2 regions of the Micromonospora sp. NPDC005205 genome follow, and region 1 is predicted to be linked to the other one. Evidence: riboswitches for the same ligand, from Rfam matches in the RefSeq annotation. Region 1 holds a riboswitch; the other holds the start of a gene.
What was found. Region 1 has a riboswitch for thiamine pyrophosphate ahead of ABZU43_RS29185 (thiamine phosphate synthase). Riboswitches for the same ligand answer to the same signal wherever they lie in the genome.
Positions count from the first base shown of each region.

Region 2: another riboswitch for thiamine pyrophosphate. It lies ahead of ABZU43_RS26980 (ECF transporter S component); the one in region 1 lies ahead of ABZU43_RS29185 (thiamine phosphate synthase).

Region 1 covers NZ_JBEXHV010000023.1:32,142-43,766, reverse strand. Annotated here, with positions in the region: gene ABZU43_RS29200 (thiazole synthase) at 1-657, opposite strand, end outside; gene thiS (sulfur carrier protein ThiS) at 654-854, opposite strand; gene thiO (glycine oxidase ThiO) at 845-2,008, opposite strand; gene ABZU43_RS29185 (thiamine phosphate synthase) at 2,005-2,631, opposite strand; TPP riboswitch at 2,626-2,735, opposite strand; gene ABZU43_RS29180 (ThuA domain-containing protein) at 3,048-8,879, shown strand; gene ABZU43_RS29175 (hypothetical protein) at 8,946-9,578, shown strand; gene ABZU43_RS29170 (aldo/keto reductase) at 9,722-10,666, opposite strand; gene ABZU43_RS29165 (ATP-binding cassette domain-containing protein) at 10,705-11,625, opposite strand, start outside.
Region 2 covers NZ_JBEXHV010000019.1:16,149-27,773, reverse strand. Annotated here, with positions in the region: gene ABZU43_RS27020 (protein kinase) at 1-785, shown strand, start outside; gene ABZU43_RS27015 (cation:proton antiporter) at 782-2,803, shown strand; gene ABZU43_RS27010 (serine/threonine-protein kinase) at 2,823-4,730, shown strand; gene ABZU43_RS27005 (hypothetical protein) at 4,739-4,915, opposite strand; gene ABZU43_RS27000 (hypothetical protein) at 4,912-5,253, opposite strand; gene ABZU43_RS26995 (hypothetical protein) at 5,250-5,393, opposite strand; gene ABZU43_RS26990 (energy-coupling factor transporter transmembrane component T) at 5,507-6,307, opposite strand; gene ABZU43_RS26985 (ABC transporter ATP-binding protein) at 6,304-7,734, opposite strand; gene ABZU43_RS26980 (ECF transporter S component) at 7,863-8,456, opposite strand; TPP riboswitch at 8,531-8,635, opposite strand; gene ABZU43_RS26975 (alpha/beta fold hydrolase) at 8,743-9,573, shown strand; gene ABZU43_RS26970 (SIS domain-containing protein) at 9,627-10,376, shown strand; gene ABZU43_RS26965 (DUF6328 family protein) at 10,515-11,018, shown strand; gene ABZU43_RS26960 (acyl-CoA dehydrogenase family protein) at 11,105-11,625, shown strand, end outside.

The sequences.
Region 1 (11,625 bases):
CACCGGGTCGGCCGCCCGGGTGACAGCGCTGGCCAGCAGCACCCCGTCACAGCCCAGCTCCATTGCCAGCGCCGCGTCGGACGCGGTGCCGATGCCGGCGTCGAGGATCACCGGCACGTCCACACCCTGCCGGATGAGTCGAATGTGGTGCGGGTTGCCGATGCCGAGCCCCGAGCCGATCGGCGAGCCGGCCGGCATCACCGCCGCGCAGCCCACGTCGGCGAGGCGGCGGGCGAGCACCGGGTCGTCGCTGGTGTACGGCAGCACTGTGAAACCGTCGGCGACCAACTCCTCGGCGGCGCGAAGCAGCTCCACCCCGTCGGGCAGGAGCGTCCGCTCGTCGCCGATCACCTCCAGCTTGACCCAGTCGGTGTCGAACGCGTCCCGGGCCAACCGGGCCACCTTCACCGCCTCGGTCGCGGTGTGGCAGCCGGCGGTGTTCGGCAGCAGGCGTACGCCGCACCGGTCCAGCAACTCCAGCAGCCCACCCGTGGAGCCCGGTGCCGTGCCCACCCGGCGCAGCGCCACTGTGACCAGCTCGGTGCCGGACGCCCGGATCGCCTGCTCCAGGACGTACAGGTTCGCGGCACCGCCGGTGCCGAGGATCAGCCGTGAGGTGAAGGTCTCCCCACCCAGCTCGAACGGCACGCCGCTCACCCGCCCTGCGCCGCGGTGAGCACCTCGACCCGGTCACCGTCGCGCAGTGCCCGTGCCGGCCAGCCGGTCCGGGGCACCACCTCGCCGTTGACAGCGACCGCCACCCCACGTGGGTGCGCCACGATGTCGCGGACCAGGTCCGCCACTGACGCGCCGGCGGCGACGCTGCGCCCGGCCCCGTTCACTGTCAACTCCACAGGTCCCCCTCCACACCCGGTTCAGGTCCGCCCGACGCGGCCACCGCGGCACCGCCGAAGCGGTCGGCCCGGAAGGGCGCGAGCATCGGGTCGGGTACGCCGCCCAGCACCAGGTCGGCGATCAGGTCGGCGGTGATCGGGGTGAGCACGATGCCGTGCCGGTGGTGCCCGGTGGCGACCAGGACGTCCGGTCGGTCGGGCAGCGGCCCGAGGATCGGCGCGTTGTCCGGGGTGCCCGGGCGCAGCCCGGCGACCGCCTCGACCAGGTCGTACTCGGCCAGCTCGGGCAGCAGGTCGACCCCGGCGCGCAGCAGCCGTTGCACAGCACCGGCGGTGACAGTGGTGTCCGAGCGCTCCTCGACCGTCGCGCCGAGCACCACCTCACCGTCGGCGCGGGGCACCAGGTAGACGTGCTCGCCGTCGGCGTACCCCCGGATCACGTGCCGGAAGCCCGGCGCGACGCCGTCGGGCGCGCGGAGCCGGAGGATCTGACCTTTCACCGGCCGCACGGGCAGGCCGGTGAGCGCTGTGGCCCCGCAGCCGGCGGCGACAACGGTGATCGTCGCGTCCACATCGGACAGCTTCCGGACCGGCTGCGGCACGAGCACCGCGCCGGCCCGCTGCGCGGCCGTGCGCAGTGCCGGCACCAGCAGCCGGGGGTCGACCTGATGGTCGGTGGGCGCGAGCGCGCCGCCGCGCACCCGTGGGGCGAGCGCCGGTTCGCTGTCGCGCAGCTCGCTCGGGCGCAGCGGCGTCACGGGCAGGCCCAACCCCTGCTGGTACGCCCACAGCCGGCGCGCCTCGGCCAGGTCGTCGCCGGTGAGCCCGACCATCAGGGTGCCCTCGGTCCGGTAGCCGATCTCGACCCCGGTCGCCTCGGTCAACTCGGCGGCGAACGCCGGCCAGCGGGCAGCGGATGCCAAAAGCAACCCGGTCAGCTGCCGCTCACCGAAGTACGCCTCGGCGACCGGAGAGAGCATGCCGGCGGCCACCGCCGACGCCCCCGAGCCGGGTGCCGGATCGTGCACCACCACCCGCAGCCCGCGAGCGGCGCAACGCCAGGCGATGGCCAGCCCGATCGGCCCCGCCCCCACTACTGCCACGTCCGGCCGGACCCGGTCGCTCGACGGCGGTGACGGGGACCGGCCGGTCAGCACGTCAGGGCCTCGATCAGCTCGGCGGTTGCCCGTGCCGGGTCGGCGGCGGAGGAGACGGCGCCGACCACCGCCACCCCGTACGCCCCGGCGGCCCGCAGCGCCGGCACCCGGGCCGCTGTCACTCCGCCGATCGCGATGACCGGAACGTCGACGGCGTCGACGACGGCGCGTACTCCGGCGGGCCCGATGGGGTCCGGCAGGCCGGTCTTGGTGCTGGTGGCGTGACACGGACCGACGCCCAGGTAACTGGCGCCCGCCGCGACGGCCTCGGCCGCCGGGCCCGGCGCGCGAGAGGTGGCGCCCAGCACACCGGTGGGGCCGAGCACCCGGCGGGCGGCGGCGACCGGCAGGTCGTCGACGCCGACGTGCCCACCTGCCGCGCCGACCGCCAGCGCCACGTGCAACCGGTCGTTGACCAGGCAGGTCGCCCGGTACGGCGCGCAGAGCGCCAACACCCGCCCGGTCAGGTCGTACGCCTCGCGGTCGGTGGCGGCATCCTCGACCCGGACCTGCACCACCAGGTCGGCGTGGGCCACGGTGAGGGCGGCGCGGACCACGGCGAGTGGGTCGCGACCGGGTCGGGTGTCGGTGACGAGATGCAATCGCCCCAGGGACGGCATGGCAACGCTCCTCCCTGCGCCGGCATTATCCGGATCAGGTTCGACGGTCGGGGGCTGTCAGCCCCCCTCTCAGCCCGGTACACCGGGCTCCCGTGGGTTACTTGCGTGTCACCGTACGACAGATCCGGCGGCCTGCCAAGGCGCGGGGTCGGCGGTGGCCGGCCGGGCCGGCGCGTCAAAACGAGCTAGATCCAATGGGGCACTTCATACGGTCCTGTTCGGAATGTCGCCTCCCGTTGCAGAACCGTTACCCGTCCGCATCTTGCCCGACATCGAACCAGCCGAATTAATTTGTTCAGCGATTCGACAAAATGTCGGTGGGGGCACCCTGGCACGGTGTGACCACCGGCTCCATCAGGGACGGCCTTCGGCGAGCCGACTCCCGCGAGCTCTGTCACTACGACACAGGAGGCGGCGTGTCCCGTTCTCGTCGTGCCCGCGTACCAATCACCGCAACCCTGATCTCCCTGGCCATGGCCTCGACCACCCTGTTCGGCGCGCCCGCGCAGGCGGCCGCCCAGGCTCCCCCACGGGATGCGAAAGCCGCAGCCCCGGTCAGCCAGGTGGCGCCGAAGGCGCCAAAGGCCGCGGCCGATCCCTTCTCCGTCCTGATCTTCTCCAAGACCGCCGGCTTCCGGCACGACTCGATCCCCACCGGCGTCGCCGCCATCCAACAGCTCGGCGCCGCCAACGGATTCACAGTGGACAACTCCGAGGACGGCGCAGCATTCAACGACGCCAACCTGGCGAAGTACAAGGCGGTGATCTGGCTCTCCACCACCGGTGACGTGCTCAACGCCGACCAGCAGGCGGCGTTCGAGCGCTATGTGAAGGCCGGCGGCGGCTACGTCGGCATCCACGCCGCGTCGGACACCGAGTACAGCTGGGCCTGGTACGGCGACCTGGTCGGCGCGTACTTCGCCAACCACCCGCAGAACCAGACGGCCACCGTCAAGGTGGAGGACCACGCCCACCCGTCCACGGCCGGGTTGCCGGACCGGTGGTCCCGGTTCGACGAGTGGTACAACTACCAGAGCAACCCCCGGCCGGACGTGCACGTGCTGGCCAGCCTGGACGAGAAGAGCTACACCCCCGGCGCCGGCGCGATGGGTGCGGACCACCCGGTCGCCTGGTGTCAGGACTACGACGGTGGCCGCTCCTGGTACACCGGTTTGGGGCACACCCGGGAGTCGTACGCCGAGCCCGAGTTCCTGTCCCACCTGCTCGGCGGCATCCGCACCGCGGCCGGCGTCGAGAACGCCGACTGCGGCGCCTCGAAGACCTCGAACTTCGAGAAGGTCACGCTGGACAGCAACACCAGCAACCCGATGGAGCTGGACATCGCCCCCGACGGGCGGGTCTTCTACATCGAGCGTGACGGTCGCGTGCAGATCGTGAAGCCGGACACCGGCAACACCGTCACCGCCGTCGACCTGGACGTCTTCACCGGCAACGAGGACGGTCTCATCGGCATCCGGCTCGACCCGGACTTCGCCACGAACAACTGGGTGTACCTGTACTACGCCCCGAACGACGGGGTCACCCGCAACCTGCTGTCCCGCTTCACGGTCACCGGCGACACCATCAGCCTGGCCAGCGAGAAGCAGGTGCTCCGGGTCGACACCCAGCGCAACACCTGCTGCCACGCCGGGGGCAGCATGACCTTCGACGGCGACGGCAACCTTTACCTGGCCACCGGTGACAACACCAACCCGTTCGAGTCGAACTCGTACTCGCCGCTCGACGAGCGGGCGGGCCGCCAGGACTACGACGCGCAGCGCACCTCCGCGAACACCAACGACCTGCGCGGCAAGGTGATCCGGATCCACCCGGAGGACGACGGAACGTACACGGTTCCGGCCGGCAACCTCTTCGCGGCGGGCACCGAGAAGACCCGTCCCGAGATCTACGCGATGGGCTTCCGCAACCCGTTCCGGATCGGCACCGACCCGAAGACCAACACGCTGTACGTGGCGGACTACGGGCCGGACGCCAACACCGACAACCCGAACCGCGGCCCCCGCGGTCTGGTCGAGTGGAACATCGTCACCCCGGGCAACTACGGCTGGCCGTACTGCACGGGCACGAACGAGGCGTACAACGACTACACGTTCCCGTCCGGTCCGAGTGGCCCGAAGTTCGACTGCGCCGCACCGGTCAACAACTCGCCGAACAACACCGGCCTGACCAACCTTCCGCCGGTGGTCCCGGCGACCGTCGACTACGGGTACGCCGGTGACGCGCGCTACCCGGAGATCGGCGGCGGCGGCGCCCCGATGGGTGGCCCGGTCTACCGTTACGACGCCGACCTGAACTCGAACCGCAAGTGGCCGGCGTACTACGACGGCAAGGCTCTGCTCGGTGAGTGGAACCAGAACAAGATGTACACCATGCAGGTGACCCCCGACGGCAAGTCGTTGGTGGACATCAACCAGTTGCTCACCGGCATGAGCATGGTCCGGCCGATGGACTTCGAGTTCGGCCCGGACGGCGCGCTGTACCTGATCGAGTGGGGCAGCGGCTTCGGTGGCAACAACGACAACTCCGGCGTCTACCGGATCGACTACACCGCCGGTGACCGTGCGCCCATCGCGGCGGCGTCCGCCAACCCGACCTCGGGTCCGGCGCCGTTGGCCGTCACGTTCTCCAGCGCCGGTTCCCGGGACCCGGACGGTGGCGCGCTCACCTACGCCTGGACGTTCGGCGACGGGCAGACCTCGACCGAGGCCAACCCGACCCACACGTACGCCACGGCGGGCAACTACACCGCCCAGCTCACCGTCACCAACCCCAAGGGTCGTACCGCGGTGGCCAACGTGCCGGTGACGGTCGGCAACACCGCGCCGACGGTAACCATCGAGTTCCCGCCGGACGGTGGCTTCTTCAACTGGGGTGACCAGGTCCGGTACACCATCAAGGTGACCGACCCCGAGGACGGGGAGATCGACTGCGCCCGGGTCGGGCTGCAGGTGCTGCTCGGTCACGACGAGCACGCCCACCCGCTGGAGCAGCACACCGGCTGCACCGGCACCGTCCAGACGTCGCTCGCCTCCGGGCACGGCGCCGAGGCGAACGTCTTCGCGGTCTTCGAGGCCACCTACACCGACGAGGGTGGAGCCGGTGGCTCCGGTGCCCTGACCGGCCGGCAGATCGAGGTCCTCCAGCCGAAGCAGAAGCAGGCCGAGTACTTCACCGCCACCGGGCGCGCCCCGGTGAGCACCGGTGGTGGAGACCCCGGCGTGCAGCGCGAGGCCGGCGCCGACACCGCCGGTGGCGGCCAGAGCATCGCCTTCATCGAGGACGGGGACTGGTGGTCGGTCGCCCCGGCGAACCTGACCAACATCACCGAGATCCGGTTCCGGGCCGCCTCCGCCGCCGCTGGCGGTCGGATCGAGGTGCGCGCCGGTGCTGTCGACGGACCGGTGGTCGCCACGGCCGTCGTACCGTCGACCGGGGCGTGGCAGACGTACACGGACGTGAGCGCGCCGGTCACCGGTGCCGCGAGCGGCTCGCTGTACTTCCTGGCGCGCGATCCGAACGGCGGAAGTGGTTCGCTGTTCAACGTCAACTGGATGGACTTCGTCGGCCGCGGTGTCACCGAGAACGGGCCGCCGGTGGTCAGCGCCACGGCCACCCCGGGCACCGGCACCGCACCGGTCACCGTCGCCTTCGACGGCACGGCCACCGACGCCGAGGGCGACACCCCGCTGACGTACGCCTGGGACTTCGGTGACGGAGGCACGGCGACCACAGTGGACGCCAGCCACACCTACACCACCGCGGGCACCTTCACGGCCACCCTCACGGTGACCGACAGCAAGGGCGCCAAGTCGTACGCCACGGTGCCGGTGCGGGTCGACGCTCCGGACACGTCCTGCTTCGGGGCGCGTTCGGACGACTTCAACGGCAACAGCCTCGACAAGGCCCGCTGGACCAGCGTGATCCGGGAGAACCAGCTCTACTCGCTCAGTGGCGGCGCGCTCCGGCTGCCCACTGGCGTTGGTGACCTCTACGGCGCTCGCAACGACGCCACGAACCTGGTGCTCCAGGCGGCCCCGACCGGCGCGTGGGAGATGACCACCAAGGTCACCCTGCCGGTGACGGCCAACTACCAGCAGGCAGGTCTGCTGGTGTACGGCGACGACGACAACTACGCCAAGGTGGACCTGCTGTACAACGGCAGCCGTCGGGTGGAGTTCATCCGGGAGACGGCGGCCACTCCTCGCAACGAGGCCGCCGACGCCACCAACGCACCTGCCGGTGACACCGTGTACCTGCGGATCACCAGCGACGGGACGAACCTGACCGCGTCCGCCTCGGGCGACGGTCAGACGTTCACCCCGGTGGGCCGTTCGGCCGCGCTCGCCGGCATCACCAACCCGCGGATCGGGGTCTTCGCGCTCAACGGTGGCACTGAGGCACCTGTTGTCGACGCGGCCTTCGACTCGTTCCAGGTGACGCCGGACGCCCCGGCCGGGCCGGTCGACCCGTCGGACGAGTTCACCGGCAGCACGCTCGACAAGTGCCGGTGGGACGCGATCCTTCGGGAGGACCCGAACGGTTACCGGGTCACCGGTGGCTCGTTGCGCATCGACGTGCCCAACGGTGACATCTACGGCACCGACAACACCGGGCCGAAGAACTTCATCCTCCAGACCGCGCCGTCGGGCGACTGGACCCTGGAGACGAAGGTCGACGGCAGTCTGCTGAACGAGCAGTACCAGCAGGCGGGTCTGCTCGTGCAGGCGGACGACGACAACTACCTGAAGCTCGACTTCATCGCGGACAACCAGGCCGGCCAGGCGGTGACGCGGCGGATCGAGTTCCGCAGCGAGATCGCCGGGGTGGTCCAGAACCCGCAGCCCGAGGCGGGCAACCTGACCTCGGCGGTGTGGCACCTGCGGCTGGCCCGCACGGGCGACACGTTCACCGCGTCGTACTCGGCCGACGGCACGGCCTGGACCGCGTTGGAGACGCTGACCAACAGCGCGGTGGGTGCCACCCCGAAGGTCGGGTTGTTCACCCTCGGCGCCAACCAGACGGCGTCGAAGACCGCCTCGTTCGACTACTTCCGGCTCAGCACGGAGGTGGCCGACGAGACGGCACCGGTGACCACTGCGGCGGTTTCCGGCACCCCGACCGACGGGTGGCACACCGGGCCGGTGACGATCACGCTCACCGGTGCCGACGAGGCCGGCGGTAGCGGGCTCGCCGGTACGGAGTACCAGCTGGACGGGGCCACCACCTGGACGGCGTACACCGCTCCGGTGGCGGTCAGCGGGGACGGCGAGCACGAGCTCCGGTTCCGCTCGACGGACAAGGCCGGCAACGTGGAGGCGACCAAGACCGTCTCGGTCAAGATCGACGCCACCGCGCCGGTGACCTCCGCGACGTTCGCTCCGGCGAACGACGCCGGTTGGCACAACGGGACCATCCCGGTCGTGCTGGCCGCCACCGACGCCGGTTCCGGTGTCAAGACGGTGGAGTGGTCGCTCGACGGTGGCGCGTGGGCGCCGTACTCGACGCCGATCGAGGTGACCGGCGACGGACAGCACGAGCTGCTGTTCCGCTCGGCGGACAGGGCGGGCAACGTCGAGACGCTGAAGTCGGCGGTGCTGCGCATCGACGGCACCAAGCCGACGCTGCTGGTGTCCGGGCTGGCCGACGGCCAGCTCTACGGCGACAGCCAGGACGTCCGGGTGGCCTGGCAGGCCGTTGACCCGACCTCGGGCATCGCCAGCGTGGTCGGTCAGCTCGACGGCCAGGCGTACACCAGTGGCACCCTGCAGGCCATGTACGACCTGTCGCTCGGCCTGCACGAGCTGACCGTGACCGCGACCGACAAGGCGGGCAACAAGACCACCTCGACGGTCCGGTTCTTCGTCACCACCTCGTTCCGGGACATGCAGAGTCTGCTGGACCGGTTCAAGGCGACGGGGCGGCTCTCGACCAAGGCGCACAAGCAGCTGTCGAACAAGCTCGACGCTGTCCGTGCGTCCGAGGCGGCCGGCGACGACAAGGCGGCTGTCCGGCAGCTGACCGCGTTCCGGACGCTCGCCTCCGACACCGCGCTGGTGGGCGAGGCGGAGGTCCGGGACGTCCTGATCCGGGACGCCGATGCCATGATCGTTCGGCTCGGCGGCGCGGCCAGCAAGGCCGGGGTCAAGGCGAACGACGGTGACTCGGTCAAGGGCACCGGACGGCTTGGTGGCGACGCCACCCGGCTGGCACCCGGTCGCCAGCTCTGATCCGACGAGGCCCCTCCTCGGCGCTGCGGCGTCGGGGAGGGGCCTCCCTCATCGGTAGGAAGGGAGATGTCCGTGACCGGTATCCGCAAGGCGTTGGCCGCCGTGTTCGTCGGGCTGGCCCTGACCCTGTCCGCCGCCGCCCCGGCGGCGCAGGCAGCCCAGGCCGCCCCGGCGGCGCAAGCAGCCCAGGCCGCCCCGGCGGCGCAAGCAGCCCAGGCCGCCCCGGCGGCGCAGGCAGCCCAGGCCGCTCCGGCGGCGCAGGCCGACAAGCTCAAACTCACTGTGGCCGGCGACGGGGCTCAGGGAGTCACCATCCAGGCCACCTACGCCGATGGCCGTCGGCTGGAGCAGGTGGTGCGGCTGGTCCTCACCGCCACCGGTCCGAACGGGCAGCGGGTCGGGCCGGTGCAGCTGGAACCGCAGCCCGAGGGGCAGGGTTTCTACAGCAGCGGCCCGGTGCTCTCCACCGGCACGTGGAAGGTGTCGGTGAACTCCCCCGCTCCCCTGGCGGGCAAGGCCACCGCCACGGTGCAGGCCAAGGCGGCGCAGTCGCCGCCGGCGCCCGCGCCGGTCGCGGTGACCACGCCGACGGACGACGCCGGCAGCGCCGCCTGGTGGCCGTTCGCGGCGGCCGGTCTCGTGCTCGTCGCCGCGGCGATGGGGGTGGCCATGCTCTTCGGCCGCCGACGCACCACCTGACCCGAACCAGCAGTGCATGACAGGGCCGGGCCGCGACGAGCGGCCCGGCCCTGTGTCGTCTCGGCTTCCATGAAGTCGGGGCTTCCGCAGACCGCAGATGCCCCGATTTCAGGGAACGCGGGTGGATCAGCGACAGCGCGCCGTCAGAGGATGGCGCGCAGCGCCGCCAGATCGTCGTCGCTGGGCTCCCAGACGCCGGCGGCGGCGTTGGCGCGCACCTGCTCGGGCGTTGTGGCACCGGCGATCACCGAGGTCACCGCCGGCTGGGCGGCCAGTCCGCCGATCGCCACCTGGAGCATCGTCAGACCCCGCTCGGCCGCGTACGCCTCGATCGCCTCGATGGTGTCCCAGTCGGCCGCGGCGAGCCGCTCCGCGTACCGGCCACCACCGGAGAGCCGGCTGCCGGCCGGCGGCTGACCCTCCCGCTTGTACTTGCCGGTGAGCAGGCCGTTGGCGAGCGGGAAGAACGGCAGCATGCCGAGGCCGAACCGCTCACACGCCGGGATCACTTCGGCCTCCACGGACCGCTCCACCAGGCTGTAGTGGTTCTGCGCGCTGATGAAGCGGGACCGGCCGTTGGATGAGGCGACCCAGTCCGCGTCGGCGATCTGCCAGCCGGCGAAGTTGGAGTTGCCCAGGTAGCGCACCTTGCCGTCACGGACCAGGTCGTCCAGTGCGGCGAGGGTCTCGTCGATCGGGGTGCCCGGGTCGGGCTCGTGCATCTGGTACAGGTCGATGTGGTCGGTGCCGAGCCGGCGCAGCGACGCCTCCACCGCGCGGGCGATGTAGCGCCGCGCACCCCGCGCGCCGTAGTCCGGTCCGTTGAGACCGTTCATGTCCATGCCGAACTTGGTGGCCACCACCACGTCGTCCCGGCGGCCCTTGAGCGCCTGCCCGAGCAGTTCCTCGGAGCCGCCCTGCGGCTCGCCGTAGATGTCGGCGGTGTCGAACAGGGTGATCCCGGCGTCCAGGGCCGCGTCCACCACCGCCCGGGTGCCGTCGAGGTCCAACTTGCGGCCGAAGTTGTTGCAGCCGATGCCGACCACGGACACCACGAGCCCGGAGTCGCCCAGCCGGCGATAGGTCATCTCAGTCACGAATCCACCCTATGCCGGCCGGGAACCGCTCACTTCACATCCCAGACCGGTTCCGGGGTCTCCACCACCTCGCTGTCGCCTCGGAACAGCACGAACCTGTCGAAGGAGCGGGTGAACCAACGGTCGTGGGTGACAGCGATCACCGTCCCCTCGAAGGCGTTAAGGCCCGTTTCGAGAGCTTCCGCGCTGGCCAGGTCGAGGTTGTCGGTGGGCTCGTCGAGCAGCAGCAGAGTCGCCCCGGACAGCTCCAACAGCAGCACCAGGAACCGGGCCTGCTGCCCGCCGGAGAGCGTGCCGAAGCGCTGGTCGCCCTGCGCGGCCAGCTCGTAGCGACTGAGCACACCCATCGCCGCGTGCCGGTCCATCCCGGTGCGGTGCTCGTCGCCCCGCCAGAGGATCTCGACAAGCGTCTTCGACATCAGCTCCGGCCGGTCGTGAGTCTGGGAGAAGTGCCCGGGGCGGACCCGGGCACCGAGGCGGGCCGACCCCTCGTGCATCACCGGAGCGAGCGCGCCCGCGCCGTCGACCGGGCCGTTCGCCGGGTCCGGGTCGGTGCCGCCGCGGGCCAGCAGCCGCAGGAAGTGCGACTTGCCGGTGCCGTTGGCACCGAGCACCGCCACCCGGTCGCCGTACCAGATCTCCAGGTCGAAGGGGAATGTCAGGCCGTCGAGCTCCAGCTGCTCGCAGACGACCGCGCGCTTGCCGGTCCGCCCGCCGCTGAGCCGCATCCGGATGTCCTGGTCCTTCGGCGGTACGGGCGGCGGCCCGGCCTCCTCGAACTTGCGCAACCGGGTCTGCGCGGCCTGGTAACGCGAGGCCAACCCGTCGTTGTACGCGGCCTTCTGCTTGTACATCAGCACCAGCTCGCGCAGCTTCTGGTGCTCCTCGTCCCAGCGCCGGCGCAGCTCGTCGAGGCGGGCGTGCCGAGCCACCCGAGCCTCGTACCAGCT
Region 2 (11,625 bases), on a different contig from region 1:
ACACCTTCATCCGCCCGCTCGGCTCAGGTAACCACGGGACCTTCTACCTGGCGAACCGGCCGGCCCGGCTCCCGATCCCGGCCGACCTGGTCGCCGTCAAGGTGCTGCACGCCGAGTCCGAGGAGACGGCGTTCCGGCGGGCGACCCGAGAGCTCGCCGCGTTCGCCGCGGTCAGGTCCCCGTACCTGGTCGACCTGTACGACGCAGGTCAGCACGACGGCTTCTTCTACTACTCGACCGAATACCTGCCGGACGGCTCGCTAGCCCAGCCCGCCGTACCGGTCGACCGGTCGACCGCGCTGCGGGCGCTCGCCGACGCGGCCCGGGCGCTGTCGGCCCTGCACGCTGCGGGCATCGCGCATCGCGACATCAAGCCGGGGAACGTGCTCCTGCGCGACGGTGGCGGTCGGCTGGCCGACCTCGGCCTCTCGCAGATCTTCACCGAGGGCGCCACCATCACCGGGATGGGGTCGGCCGACTCGGTCGAGTACGTCGACCCGGCGGTGCTCCTCGGCGACCCCGCCGGACCCGACGGTGACGTCTGGTCCCTCGGCGCGACCGTGCACCGGGTGCTCGCCGGCAGCGGCGTCCACGGCGAGTTGCCCCCGGGAAACGCGCTGCTCGCCCTGCGGGCGGTGCTCGCGCGGCCGCCCCGCGTCGACCCCGACCTGCCGGACGCGCTGCGCGGGCTGGTGGCGGACTGCCTGGCGCCCGCGGGCGACCGTCCCACCGCGGCGCAGGTCGCGGCCCGGCTCGACGGGATCGCCGCGGAGAACGAGGCGTGACCGCGCACGCGGTGGGCCAACTCCTGCTCGCCCTGGCCGTCGTGATTGCGCTCGCCCGCCTGCTCGGGGCGGCGGCGAAGCGCCTCGGGCAGCCGCCGGTGGTGGGCGAGATCGTGGCCGGTGTGCTGCTCGGTCCGACCATCTTCGGTGCCGAGCTGAGCGGGCGGCTGTTCCCCACCGAGATCCGGCCCGCCCTGTCCGGGCTCGCGAACGTCGGTCTCGTGCTGTTCATGTTCATCATCGGCTACGAGCTGGACCAGTCCCTGGTGCGGGGCCGGCTGCGGGCGGCGGCCGCGGTCTCGCTGGGATCGATCGTCGTGCCACTTGGCCTCGGCGTCGGTCTGGCCGGGTGGTTGGCGGGGCGGCACGACGTCGACCGGGTGGTGCCGTTCGCGTTGTTCCTCGGCGCCGCGATGGCGGTCACCGCCTTTCCGGTGCTGGCGCGGATCCTCGCCGATCGGAGGATGGTCCGGACGGAGTTGGGCGGGCTGGCGCTTGCGAGCGCCGCCGTCGACGACGTGGTCGCCTGGTGCCTGCTGGCCGGGGTCGTCGCGGTGGGCGGTGCGGAGGCCGGATTCCCGTGGCAGGTGCTGCTCGTGGCACCGTACCTGCTGGTGATGTTCGGCTGGGTGCGGCCGATGCTGCGCCGGTTGACGGTCGTCCGGGCACGTGCCGGCCGACTCACCCCGGACGTGCTCGGTTTCATCCTGGTCGGCCTGCTGCTGTCCTGCTACACCACGGAGCTGCTCGGCCTGCACGCCATCTTCGGTGCCTTCGTCTTCGGCGCGATCATGCCGCGGGTGGACGGTTCGGCGCTGCGGGAGGAGATCCTGGAGCGCCTGGAGCAGGTCTCCGTGCTGCTTCTGCTCCCGGTCTTCTTCGTGATCGCCGGGCTCCAGGTCGACCTGTCCCGGATCGGTCTCTCCGGTGTGGTGGACCTCGCCCTCATCCTCGTCACGGCGATCGGCGGCAAGTTCGTCGGCGCGTACCTCGGCGCCCGCTCGCAGCGGGTCGCCCGACGGCCGGCGGGGGCGCTCGCGGCCCTGATGAACACCCGTGGCCTCACCGAGATCGTCATCCTCACCGTGGGTCTGCAGCTCGGCATCCTCAACCCTGAGTTGTTCTCGCTGATGGTGGTCATGGCGCTGGTCACCACCGTGATGGCCGGGCCACTGCTCAATGTGATCTATCCCCGTCGCCTGGTGGACCGGGACATCGCCCAGGCACAGCGGGCCGCGCTCGGTGGGCCCGACACCCACCGGGTGCTGGTGGTCGTGCCGGAGGGTGAGCGGGCGGCCGAACTGACCGCGCTCGCGGTCGACCTGGCCGGATCCCGAAGACCCGCCGAGGTGGTGCTGAACCGCCTGCTGCCGTACCCGGTAGCCGCCGTGGAGGTCGGTGCGGGCCTGCACACGGAGCTGGCGGGGATGACCGCCGCGATGGGGGAGCTGGCCCGGTTGGCCGAGTCGGTCCGCAGCGCGGGTCTCGGCGCGCCGGTGCTGGTGCGGTATGCGACCGACCCCCGAGGTGAGCTGGCGGGCGAGGTGGCGACGGCGCAGCCGGCCGTGGTGCTGTCCACCCAGCCCGCCGACGTGGACGTGCCCGACGCGGTGTGGGTCACGGCGCACCGGTTGCCGGCCCGCCCCTGGCCCGCCGTGGCGGTCGCCGCGGACGGCGCCGACGGGCCGGCCGCGCTGCGGATGGCCGCCCAGCTCGCGGCGGGCGCGGGGGTGCCACTGGTGGTGGAGTCGGTCGGTTCCGGCGGCGGGGCCCGGCGGGCCAACGCGGCGGTTCGCGCGCTGGTCCGGCAGGGGGTGGCCGTGGACACTGGCGGGGAGGCGCCGACGGGGGCCCTACGGATTGCCGGCCGCGACGTCGCCTCCGACGGGGCGCACCTCACCGTCCAGGGTGGAAGGTCGGTGGACGCCGCCGCTGGGCAGTGGTTGGTTCCGCCGCGGTCCCGGGATGAGCGGGACGGGTGCGATACTGTGCCGGCTCCCGGCGCGGACCGGGCGTGAGGCACGGAAGTGGGACGGGATGACGGGCGATACCACCGAAGACTTCCAGCCGCTGCGCCCTGGCGATCCCCGGCACCTCGGGACGTGCCGGCTTCTCGGCCGGCTCGGCGAAGGTGGGATGGGCACCGTCTTTCTGGCGGAGCAGCCGGGTGGCCGACGGGTGGCGGTCAAGGTGATCCGCACCGACCGCTCCGACGACGCCGAGTTCCGGCGGCGCTTCCGGGGCGAGGTGAAGCGGGCCCGGCAGGTTCCGCCCTTCTGCACCGCCGAGGTGCTCGACGCGGACCCCGATCATGAGCCGCCCTACCTCGTCGTCGAATACGTCGACGGACCGAGCCTGGCTGCCGTCGTGGCGGAGCGGGGGCCGCTGACCGCTGGCAACCTGCACGGCCTGGCGATCAGCGTGGCGACGGCGCTGACCGCCATCCATGGTGCCGGCGTGATCCACCGCGACCTCAAGCCGAGCAATGTGCTGCTGCCGCCGGGCAGCCCGAAGGTGATCGACTTTGGCATCGCCCGGGCGGTTGAGGGCAGCGCCGTCACCCGGACCGACCAGGTGGTCGGGACGGTCGCGTACATGGCGCCGGAGCGGTTCGAGCCGGCCGGCAGTGGGACGCTGACCGCCGCGGCCGACGTGTTCGCCTGGGGCGCGGTCGTCGCGTTCGCCGGTACGGGTCGGACCCCGTTCGCAGCGGACACGCCGCAGGCCACCGCGGTGCGTATCCTCACCCAGGAGCCGGGCCTGGACGGGTTGACCGGCCCGTTGCGCACACTGGTGGAGCAGGCGCTGGCGAAGGATCCGGCGAGCCGGCCCGGTGCGCGGGAGTTGCTGGACCGGTTGCTGACGGTCGCTCCGCGGCCGGAGACCGGCTCCGCCGAAGTGACGGCCGACCGGTCCGCGCTGCTCGCCGCCGTCGAGCAGGCGCAGGCGGCGACCGACCAGCGTCCCCTCCTCGAGACCGAGCTCGCCGGTCGGCGGCACACCACCCACGGGTCCGTGGTCGCGTCCGGTGCCCCTGCCACGCCGCCTGCGGACGACGACGCCACCACCCGGTGGGGTGTCTCGTCCGCCACCCCGACGCCGAGGCCGACCTCCGTCGCGAGGCCGGCGGACGCCCTACCCGCCTCCGCGCCCCCGCCCGCGACCTCCGCGCCCGCGATGAGCCCGCCCGCGCCGACTCCCCGGCGGTGGCCGTTCGTCGCCGCCACGGTGCTCTCCGCCCTGGCGCTGGTCGCCGCGCTGGCCGGCGTCGGCGTGCTGACCGGGGTGCTGCGGGGAGGCCCGGGCGAGCCGCTCGGCCTCGCCCCGACGCCGTCCGTCGAGCCGTCCGTCGAGCCGTCCGGCGCGACGCCGGCACTGCCGTCGGTGGTGATCCGGGATCCGCTCACCGTCACCAACTACTGGCGGACCCGCACCGACGAGAAGAACCGGGTCAGCTGCGCGTTCGACGGGGCGTACGTGGTGACGAAACGGTCCGAGGGTCCGTACCGCTGCCTGGGGCCGCAGCAGTCCTTCGCCGACTTTCAGGTCGAGGTGGACGTGGCGTTGCGGCGGCCCGGCAGTTGCGCCGGCATCTGGTTCCGCTTCACCGACCTGACGGGTGGGCACGCGCTGCGGGTCTGCCCGGACGGATATCACCTCGTGGCGCACGGAGTGGACAGCCCGAACGCGGTCACCCCGGCGGGCACCTTCCCCTACCCGGCTGGGCAGCTGGCACTGGGCCGGACGATCCAGGTGGGCATCGTCGCCAGGGGCGGGCAGTTGCGGTTCCTCCGGGAAGGTGTGGAGATCGGCGCGGCCCGGGACGGCGCCCCGGTGCCGGGCCGGGTGGTGCTCGGCATCTTCCGCGACCCGGCCCGGGACGAGCCCGCAGAGCCGCCGTACGAGGTGGCCTTCCGCGACGTCGAGATCCGGCAGCTCGACTGAACGTCCGGTCAGTGCTGCCCGGCGCGGCAGGGCGTCGGGTCCGGCACCTCGCACGGGGCGATGCCGGCGGCCCGGTACGGCGTGGCCATCAGCATCAGCTCGCCGGCCTGCCACTGCGGCCGGACGAAGTCCCGGGTGTGCACTACGGTCTCCCGTCCGTCCGGCGGCGCGCCCAACACGATCACCGCTGGATGGCGCTGGCGTCGAGCAGCTCGGCGACGGTCAGCGTCCCGACCAGACGGTCGACCCCGGGATAGCGCACCGCCCGACCCGAACGGCGGGTGGCGTGCTCCATGGCCGCATGGTCGGCGGCCTGTCTCAGCTCGGCGGGGCTCGCCGGCAGCCCGGCCAGCCGGTCGTCGGACAGGTCGCTGCCCAGGCTCAGGGCCACGTGTGGATGCGGTGCCCAGGACAGGTGGGTGCAGGCCACCAGGTCGGGCAGGTCGAGCGGGGGTACGTGCTCGGCCAGCCAGTGCTCGGCCTCCCGTACGGTCCGGTGGCCCAGGCTCAGCCCGACGATCACCGGTTCACCGCCCAGGCGTAGCAGCCCGACCCGTACGCGCGGCAGTGCTCGGCGACCGGGGCGGAGCGGTCCAGCGCCGGGAGTCCGTCGGTGACGGCCGTCTGGTCGTGGTCATCGCGGGGTGCCGGTCCGTGTCCCATGTGCTGCTCCAGTCGCGTTCGCGGGAGGCGTCCGGGTCAATCTGCTGCGGCCAGCGGAACGTCGGGAGTCCCGGTCACGGCAGGAACGCGAACAGGTGACTGCGTAGCCGCCCTCAGCCGAGCAGCGGGCGGAACGTGCCGAGCAGCACGCTGACCGTCAGCGCCGCCCCGGCCAGCGCCGCTGCACCGGCGACCAGCAGCCCGTCGGCCGCCGTGAAGCGCTGCCGCCGGGCGACCGTACGCGGGGTGCCGGCGTCGAATCCGCGGGCGTCCATCGCCACCGCCAGTCGGGTGCCTCGGCGGATGGCCCCGACCAGCAGCGCGAACGCGGTGGAGGCGAAGAGTCGCAGCTTCGCCACCGGATTGCGTCCCGCGTCGACGCCCCGGGCGCGTCGAGCCATGCTGATCATCTGCCACTCCTGACCGAGCAGCGGTACCAGTCGGAACGCGGCCAACGCACCGATGGCGAACCGGGCCGGTGCCTTCGCGTTCTGGATCAACGCGTCGGCCAGGTCGGTGGGGTCGGTGGTCGCGAAGACGATCACACCGGGCAGGGCCACCGCGAACACCCGCAGTACCAGGCCGAGCGCGGTGAGCAGGACGCCGGTGCTCACCAGCACCGGTCCCACGTCCAGCAGGACCCGGCCGGACCGGTCGGCGGCGAACAGCACCAGGGTGACCAGGATGCCGGCGGCACTGAGCAGCAGTGGCCAGGCCCGCCGGGCCAGCACCCGGTAGCGGATGCCGAACAGCGGCAGGACGGCCAGTTCGAGGGCGATGGCGATTGCCGGGGCCACCGGGTCCAGGGTCGCCAGCAGGGTGAACGAGAAGACGAGTGCGGCGGCGACCTTCGCCACCGGGTTGCGGCGGGCCAACGGGGCGTCCGGCGCGGCGACCGGCTCGATGCTGATCATCGGTGGTCGTCCGGGGTTCGGTGCAGGGTGACGGTGCGGTCGGCGAGCGCGGTGACGAAGTCCGCGTCGTGGGTGACGGTGACCACGGCGTGCCCGGCGTCGCGCAGGTCGGCGAAGAGGTCGACCAGCTCCCGCCAGGTCCGCCGGTCCTGACCGAAGGTGGGTTCGTCGCAGATCAGCAGGCGTGGCGCGGTGGCGAGGGCGGTCGCCACGCTCAGCCGCCGCGCCTCGCCACCGGAGAGGGTGTACGGGTTGGCGGCGGCGAGTCGGGCCAGCCGTAGCCGTTCCAGCAGCCCGGCTACGGTTGCCTTGACGGCAGCCTCGGGTTGACCGGTGCGGCGCGGGCCCAGCGCCAGCTCGTCGAAGACGGTGCTGGTGACGAACTGGTGCTCCGGGTCCTGGAAGACCGACCCGATGCGTCGGGCCAGCGCGGGTGCCCGCCACCGGTGCGGGGGAGTGCGGTGGTCCGCGCCGGCCAACTCGGCGGTCGCGGTGACCTGCCCGTTGCCCGGCCTGAGCAGACCGCCGAGCAGCAACGCCAGGGTGGACTTGCCGGCACCGTTCGGTCCGCGTACGGCGAGTGCTTCACCGGCGCGTACCGCCAGGTCGGTGGGGCCCAGCCGGGGCGGCAGGCCGAGCCGGTCGGCGGTGAGCAACAGCTCCCCGGGGCTGGCGGTGGCCGGTCGGGGCGCGATGGGGTGACCGGGCACCCAGACCCCCTCGGCGGCCAGGGCGGCGCCGTGGGCGGCGAAGACCGCCTCGGGCGGGCCGTCCGCGCGGACGCCGCCACCCGGTTCCAGGACGACCACCCGGTCGACAAGCGGCAGTGCCTCGGCGACCCGGTGCTCGACCAGGATCAGCGTGGTGTCGGCGTCCAGCGCGCCGGCCACCGCGTGCCGGACCAGTTCGGCCCCGGTCGGGTCGAGGTTGGCCGTCGGCTCGTCGAGCAGCAGCAGGGCGGGGCGCAGGGCCAGCGCGCCGGCCAGGGCGAGCCGTTGCTGCTCACCGCCGGAGAGCGCGGCGGTGTGGCGGTCCCGGGAGTACGGGAAGCCGACCCGGCGCAGCGCCTCGTCCACCCGGGGCCAGATCTCGTCGGCCGGTACTCCCCGGTTCTCCAGCCCGAACGCGACGTCGTCGCCGCAGCGTGCCATGACCAGTTGGGTCTCCGGGTCCTGGAAGACGATGCCGACCCGTTCCCGCCCCTTGCGGGGGTCGAGCCCGTCGATCTCGACGGTGCCCTCCTGCTCGCCGGAGTCCTCCGGGAGCAGCCCCGCCAGAGCGCTGAGCAGTGTGCTCTTGCCAGCCCCGGACGGCCCAAGAAGCAGAACCCGTTCCCCAGCCTCAACCCGCAGATCAACCCCGCGCAGAGCCCAGGCCCGCCGCCCAGCGTGCCGCCACCCGAACCCCCGCAGCAGTACCCCGCCCACCAAACCACCCCCTCCCCGCCGCGCCCCGCCCCACCTCACCTCACCCTGCACGGTCGATCATGAGGTTGACGGTGGTTGTGGAGATCCATCCGCCCGTCAACCTCATGATCGACGCGAGTTGGTGGGGGTTAGATCAGGGCTCGGTTCCGGCCTGCCGGGAAGCGGTCCAGGACGCCGGTGTTGGCCAGGGCGTTCGTCAGCAGCCAACCGCCCAGGCCGGCGATCACTGTGGCGCTGACGATGGTGAGCAGCGCGTACGGGATGCGGTAGTCGGTCAGCGCGTAGTCGACGTTCCAGACGAAGAAGTCGAACAGCGCGGCGCTGAGGCCGGTCAGCGCGCCCGCGAACACCGCGGTCGGCAGGCGGAACGACCGGTACCGGAAGGCGGCGAAGGCCAGCTCGGCGCCGATGCCCTGCACGATGCCCTGCGGAATGACAGTGCCGGCCCACTGGCTGCCCAGCAGCGCGGACAGGACCGCGGCCACGGTCTCGCAGTAGAGCGCGGCGCCGGGCTTGCGGATGACCAGCCCACCGATCACCGCCGGCATCAGCCAGACGCCGTAGAGCAGCGTCTGCGCCGGCGGGAAGAAGGCGAACGCGCCCTCGGTGGCGCTCCAGACCAGGCCCCAGGCCCAGAAGATGACGCCGAAGGCGACCGCGATCACCGAGGCGACCACGATGTCGATGGTGCGCCAACGGTGTGTGTCAGTGGTGGATGTCATGTGTTGCTCCCAGTTCGTGAGTGCGAACCAGGAGAAGACGCACGCCGCGTCCGGTGGCACCGGACTGCGGCGCGGCTGGAGGTCGACCGAACTCCCTGCGCTGGCATTACCCAGATCAGGTTCGAGGGTCTGCGGGCGTGCCCGCACTCTCAGCGCTGTGCGCTCCCCTGTCGGATATGAAGTTGTCTCGCTGACGCTAACACCGACCAGGGGCGCGGGCCCAGCAGGGCATCCGCCTGACCTGCGGGAGCGAGCGGCCGACCGCCGTCTGGGTACGCTTCCGATCATGCGGGTTGATGCGCGAGGCTTCACGTTCGAGGTGACCGTCGGCGGTCCGACGGACGGCGTACCCGTCCTGCTGCTGCACGGTTTCCCCCAGCACAGCGGCGAGTGGGACGACGTGGTGCCGGCGCTGCACGCGGGCGGGCTGCGCACGTACGCGCTGGACCAGCGCGGTTACTCACCCGGTGCCCGGCCCACGGTGGTGGCCGACTACCGGATTCCCGAACTCGTCACCGACGTGGTGGCGGTGCTCGACGCGCTCGGGCTGGACGCCGTGCACCTGGTCGGCCACGACTGGGGCGCGATAGTGGCCTGGGCGGTTGCCGCCGGGCACCCCGAGCGGGTCCACACGCTGACCGCCGTGTCCGTACCCCATCCGGCGGCCATGGCGCACGCCCTGAGCACGGACGCCCAACAGAAGGCCCGCTCGTCGTACATCGCCCTGTTCCGCAAGCCCGAAAAAGCGGAGAAGGTCCTGCTGGCGTGGCACGCCACCGCGCTGCGCAAGATGCTCGGCGGGGTGGGCGACACGTCCCGGGTGAACCGGTACGCCGACCCGATGCGTGAGCCGGGTGCGCTGACGGCCGCGCTGAACTGGTACCGAGCGATGTCCCGCGCCGACCTGGCCGGCGTCGGCCCGGTCGCGGTGCCCACCACGTACGTCTGGAGTGACCGGGACGTCGCCATCGGCCGGACCGCCGCCGAGGCGTGCGCGCAGAACGTCACCGGCGACTACCGCTTCGTGCAGCTGCCCGGGGTGAGTCACTGGATCCCGGACGCGGCACCGGCCCCGCTCGCCGAGGCGATCCTGGCCCGAGCCGGCGGGACGGCCTGAGCAGCAGTGGACACCAACGGGCTGCTGGCCCGCAATCGAACGACGGAGGACGTATGACGGTGAGTGCCGAGGACTACCTGGCCGTGGTGACCGAGACGATCGGCCGGGTGGCTGCCAGTCAGCGGGAGGCGGTGGGGCGGGCCGCCGACCTGATCGCCGAGGCCGTCCGAGCCGACGGTGTGGTGCACGCGTTCGGCACCGGGCACTCGGAGGCCCTCGCCATGGAGATCGCCGGACGGGCGGGTGGTCTGGTGCCTACCAACCGGATCGCGCTACGCGACCTGGTGCTGCTCGGCGGCGAGCCGGCCGACCGGCTGGGCCCGCTGCTGGAACGGGACCCGGCCGTCGCGCACCGCCTCTACGAGCTGGCCCCGGTGCGCCCCACCGATGTCTTCGTGCTCGCCTCGAACTCCGGCGTCAACGGCGCGATGGTGGAGTTCGCCACGCTGGTGAAGGAACACGGTCACGGGCTGGTGGCGATCACCTCGGCGCGGCACTCCGGCCAAATGGCCTCCCGGCACCCGTCCGGGCGCAAGCTGAGCGACCTCGCCGACGTGGTGCTCGACAACGGTGCGCCGTACGGCGACGCGACGCTGCCCCTGCCGGGCGGTGGCGCGGTCGGCGCGGTCTCCTCGATCACCGCGGCGTTGCTGGCGCAGCAGGTGACAGTGGAGGTGGTGGCGCGGTTGCTGGCGGCGGGCGAGCGGCCCCCGGTCTACCTGTCGGCGAACATCCCGGACGGCGACGCGCACAACAACGAGCTGGAAGCGCGCTACGCGGGCCGGATCCGACGCGGGTCCTGACGCCGCCGGGCGGCCGACGCGCGTCGCCGAGATGAACGGCAGGTGTCGTGAACTTGTTTCGCGCTCGGCCGGGTGGGGCATTGGCGTTGCTGCCGGCGGGCGGGACCGCCGGCAGTAGCGTCTCACCGGAGGTAGCGCGTGTCGAAGGAGACCGAGAAGCAGCGCTGGCAGCGCAACTTCGCCGACCTGCTGCAGGAGTTGCGGGTCGCCCAGACCGGCGTGCAGATCCTCTTCGCCTTCCTGCTCACCCTGCCGTTCAGTAACGGGTTCAACGAGACCACCGAGTTCCAGCGCGACGTCTACATCGTGGCGTTGCTCGCGGCGGCCGCCGCCACCGCGATGATCATCTCGCCGGTGGCGTTCCACCGGGCGCTGTTCCGGCAGGGGCGCAAACCGGAGCTGGTCCGTTTCGCGCACCGGATGGCGACCGGTGGCCTCGGCTTCATGCTGATCGCGATGGTCAGCGCGGTCCTGCTGATCACCGACTTCGTGCTGGACCGGCCGATCGCCTTCCTGCTCAGCGCCCTGACCGGGCTCTGGTTCCTCACCTTCTGGATGGTGCTGCCGTTCGCCCGGCGCAGCTGGGGTGAGGACGACATCGACGACGATGACGACGACCCGGACACCATCGAGGAACGCTGACCGCGTCGATCTTCACGCAGCGCTACCCCTGGGTAACAACCGGGGGTAGCGTGACGGTAGCCGCATCGAGCTTCGAGGGGGCAGCCGTGACCACGACGCAGAACGGCCGACCGGCACCGGACGGCCCCGACTCCGAACCCACGGCCGGTGCCGCCGCGCCGCTGCCCGCCGAAGCCGGGCAGGTCACCGAGAAGGAAGCCCGGCAGGTCGCCGAGGCCGCCCGCGAATCCACCTGGGACCGGCCCAGCTTCGGCAAGGAGCTGTTCCTCGGCCGGTTCCGGCTCGACCTGATCGACCCGTGGCCCCGATCTGACCCGGACGACGTGGCTCGCGCGGAGGAGTTCCTTGGCCGGTTCCGCGCCTTCCTGACCTCCGAGGTGGATGGTGAGGCCATCGAGCGGGACGCGTCCATACCCGACTCGGTGTTCCACGGCCTGGCCGACCTCGGCGCGTTCGGCATGAAGATCGACCGGAAGTACGGCGGGCTCGGGCTGAGCAACCTGCACTACTGCCGAGCGCTCATGCTGGCCGGCTCGGTCAGCCCGGCCATCGGCGCGCTGCTCTCGGCGCACCAGTCGATCGGGGTGCCGCAGCCACTGAAGATGTT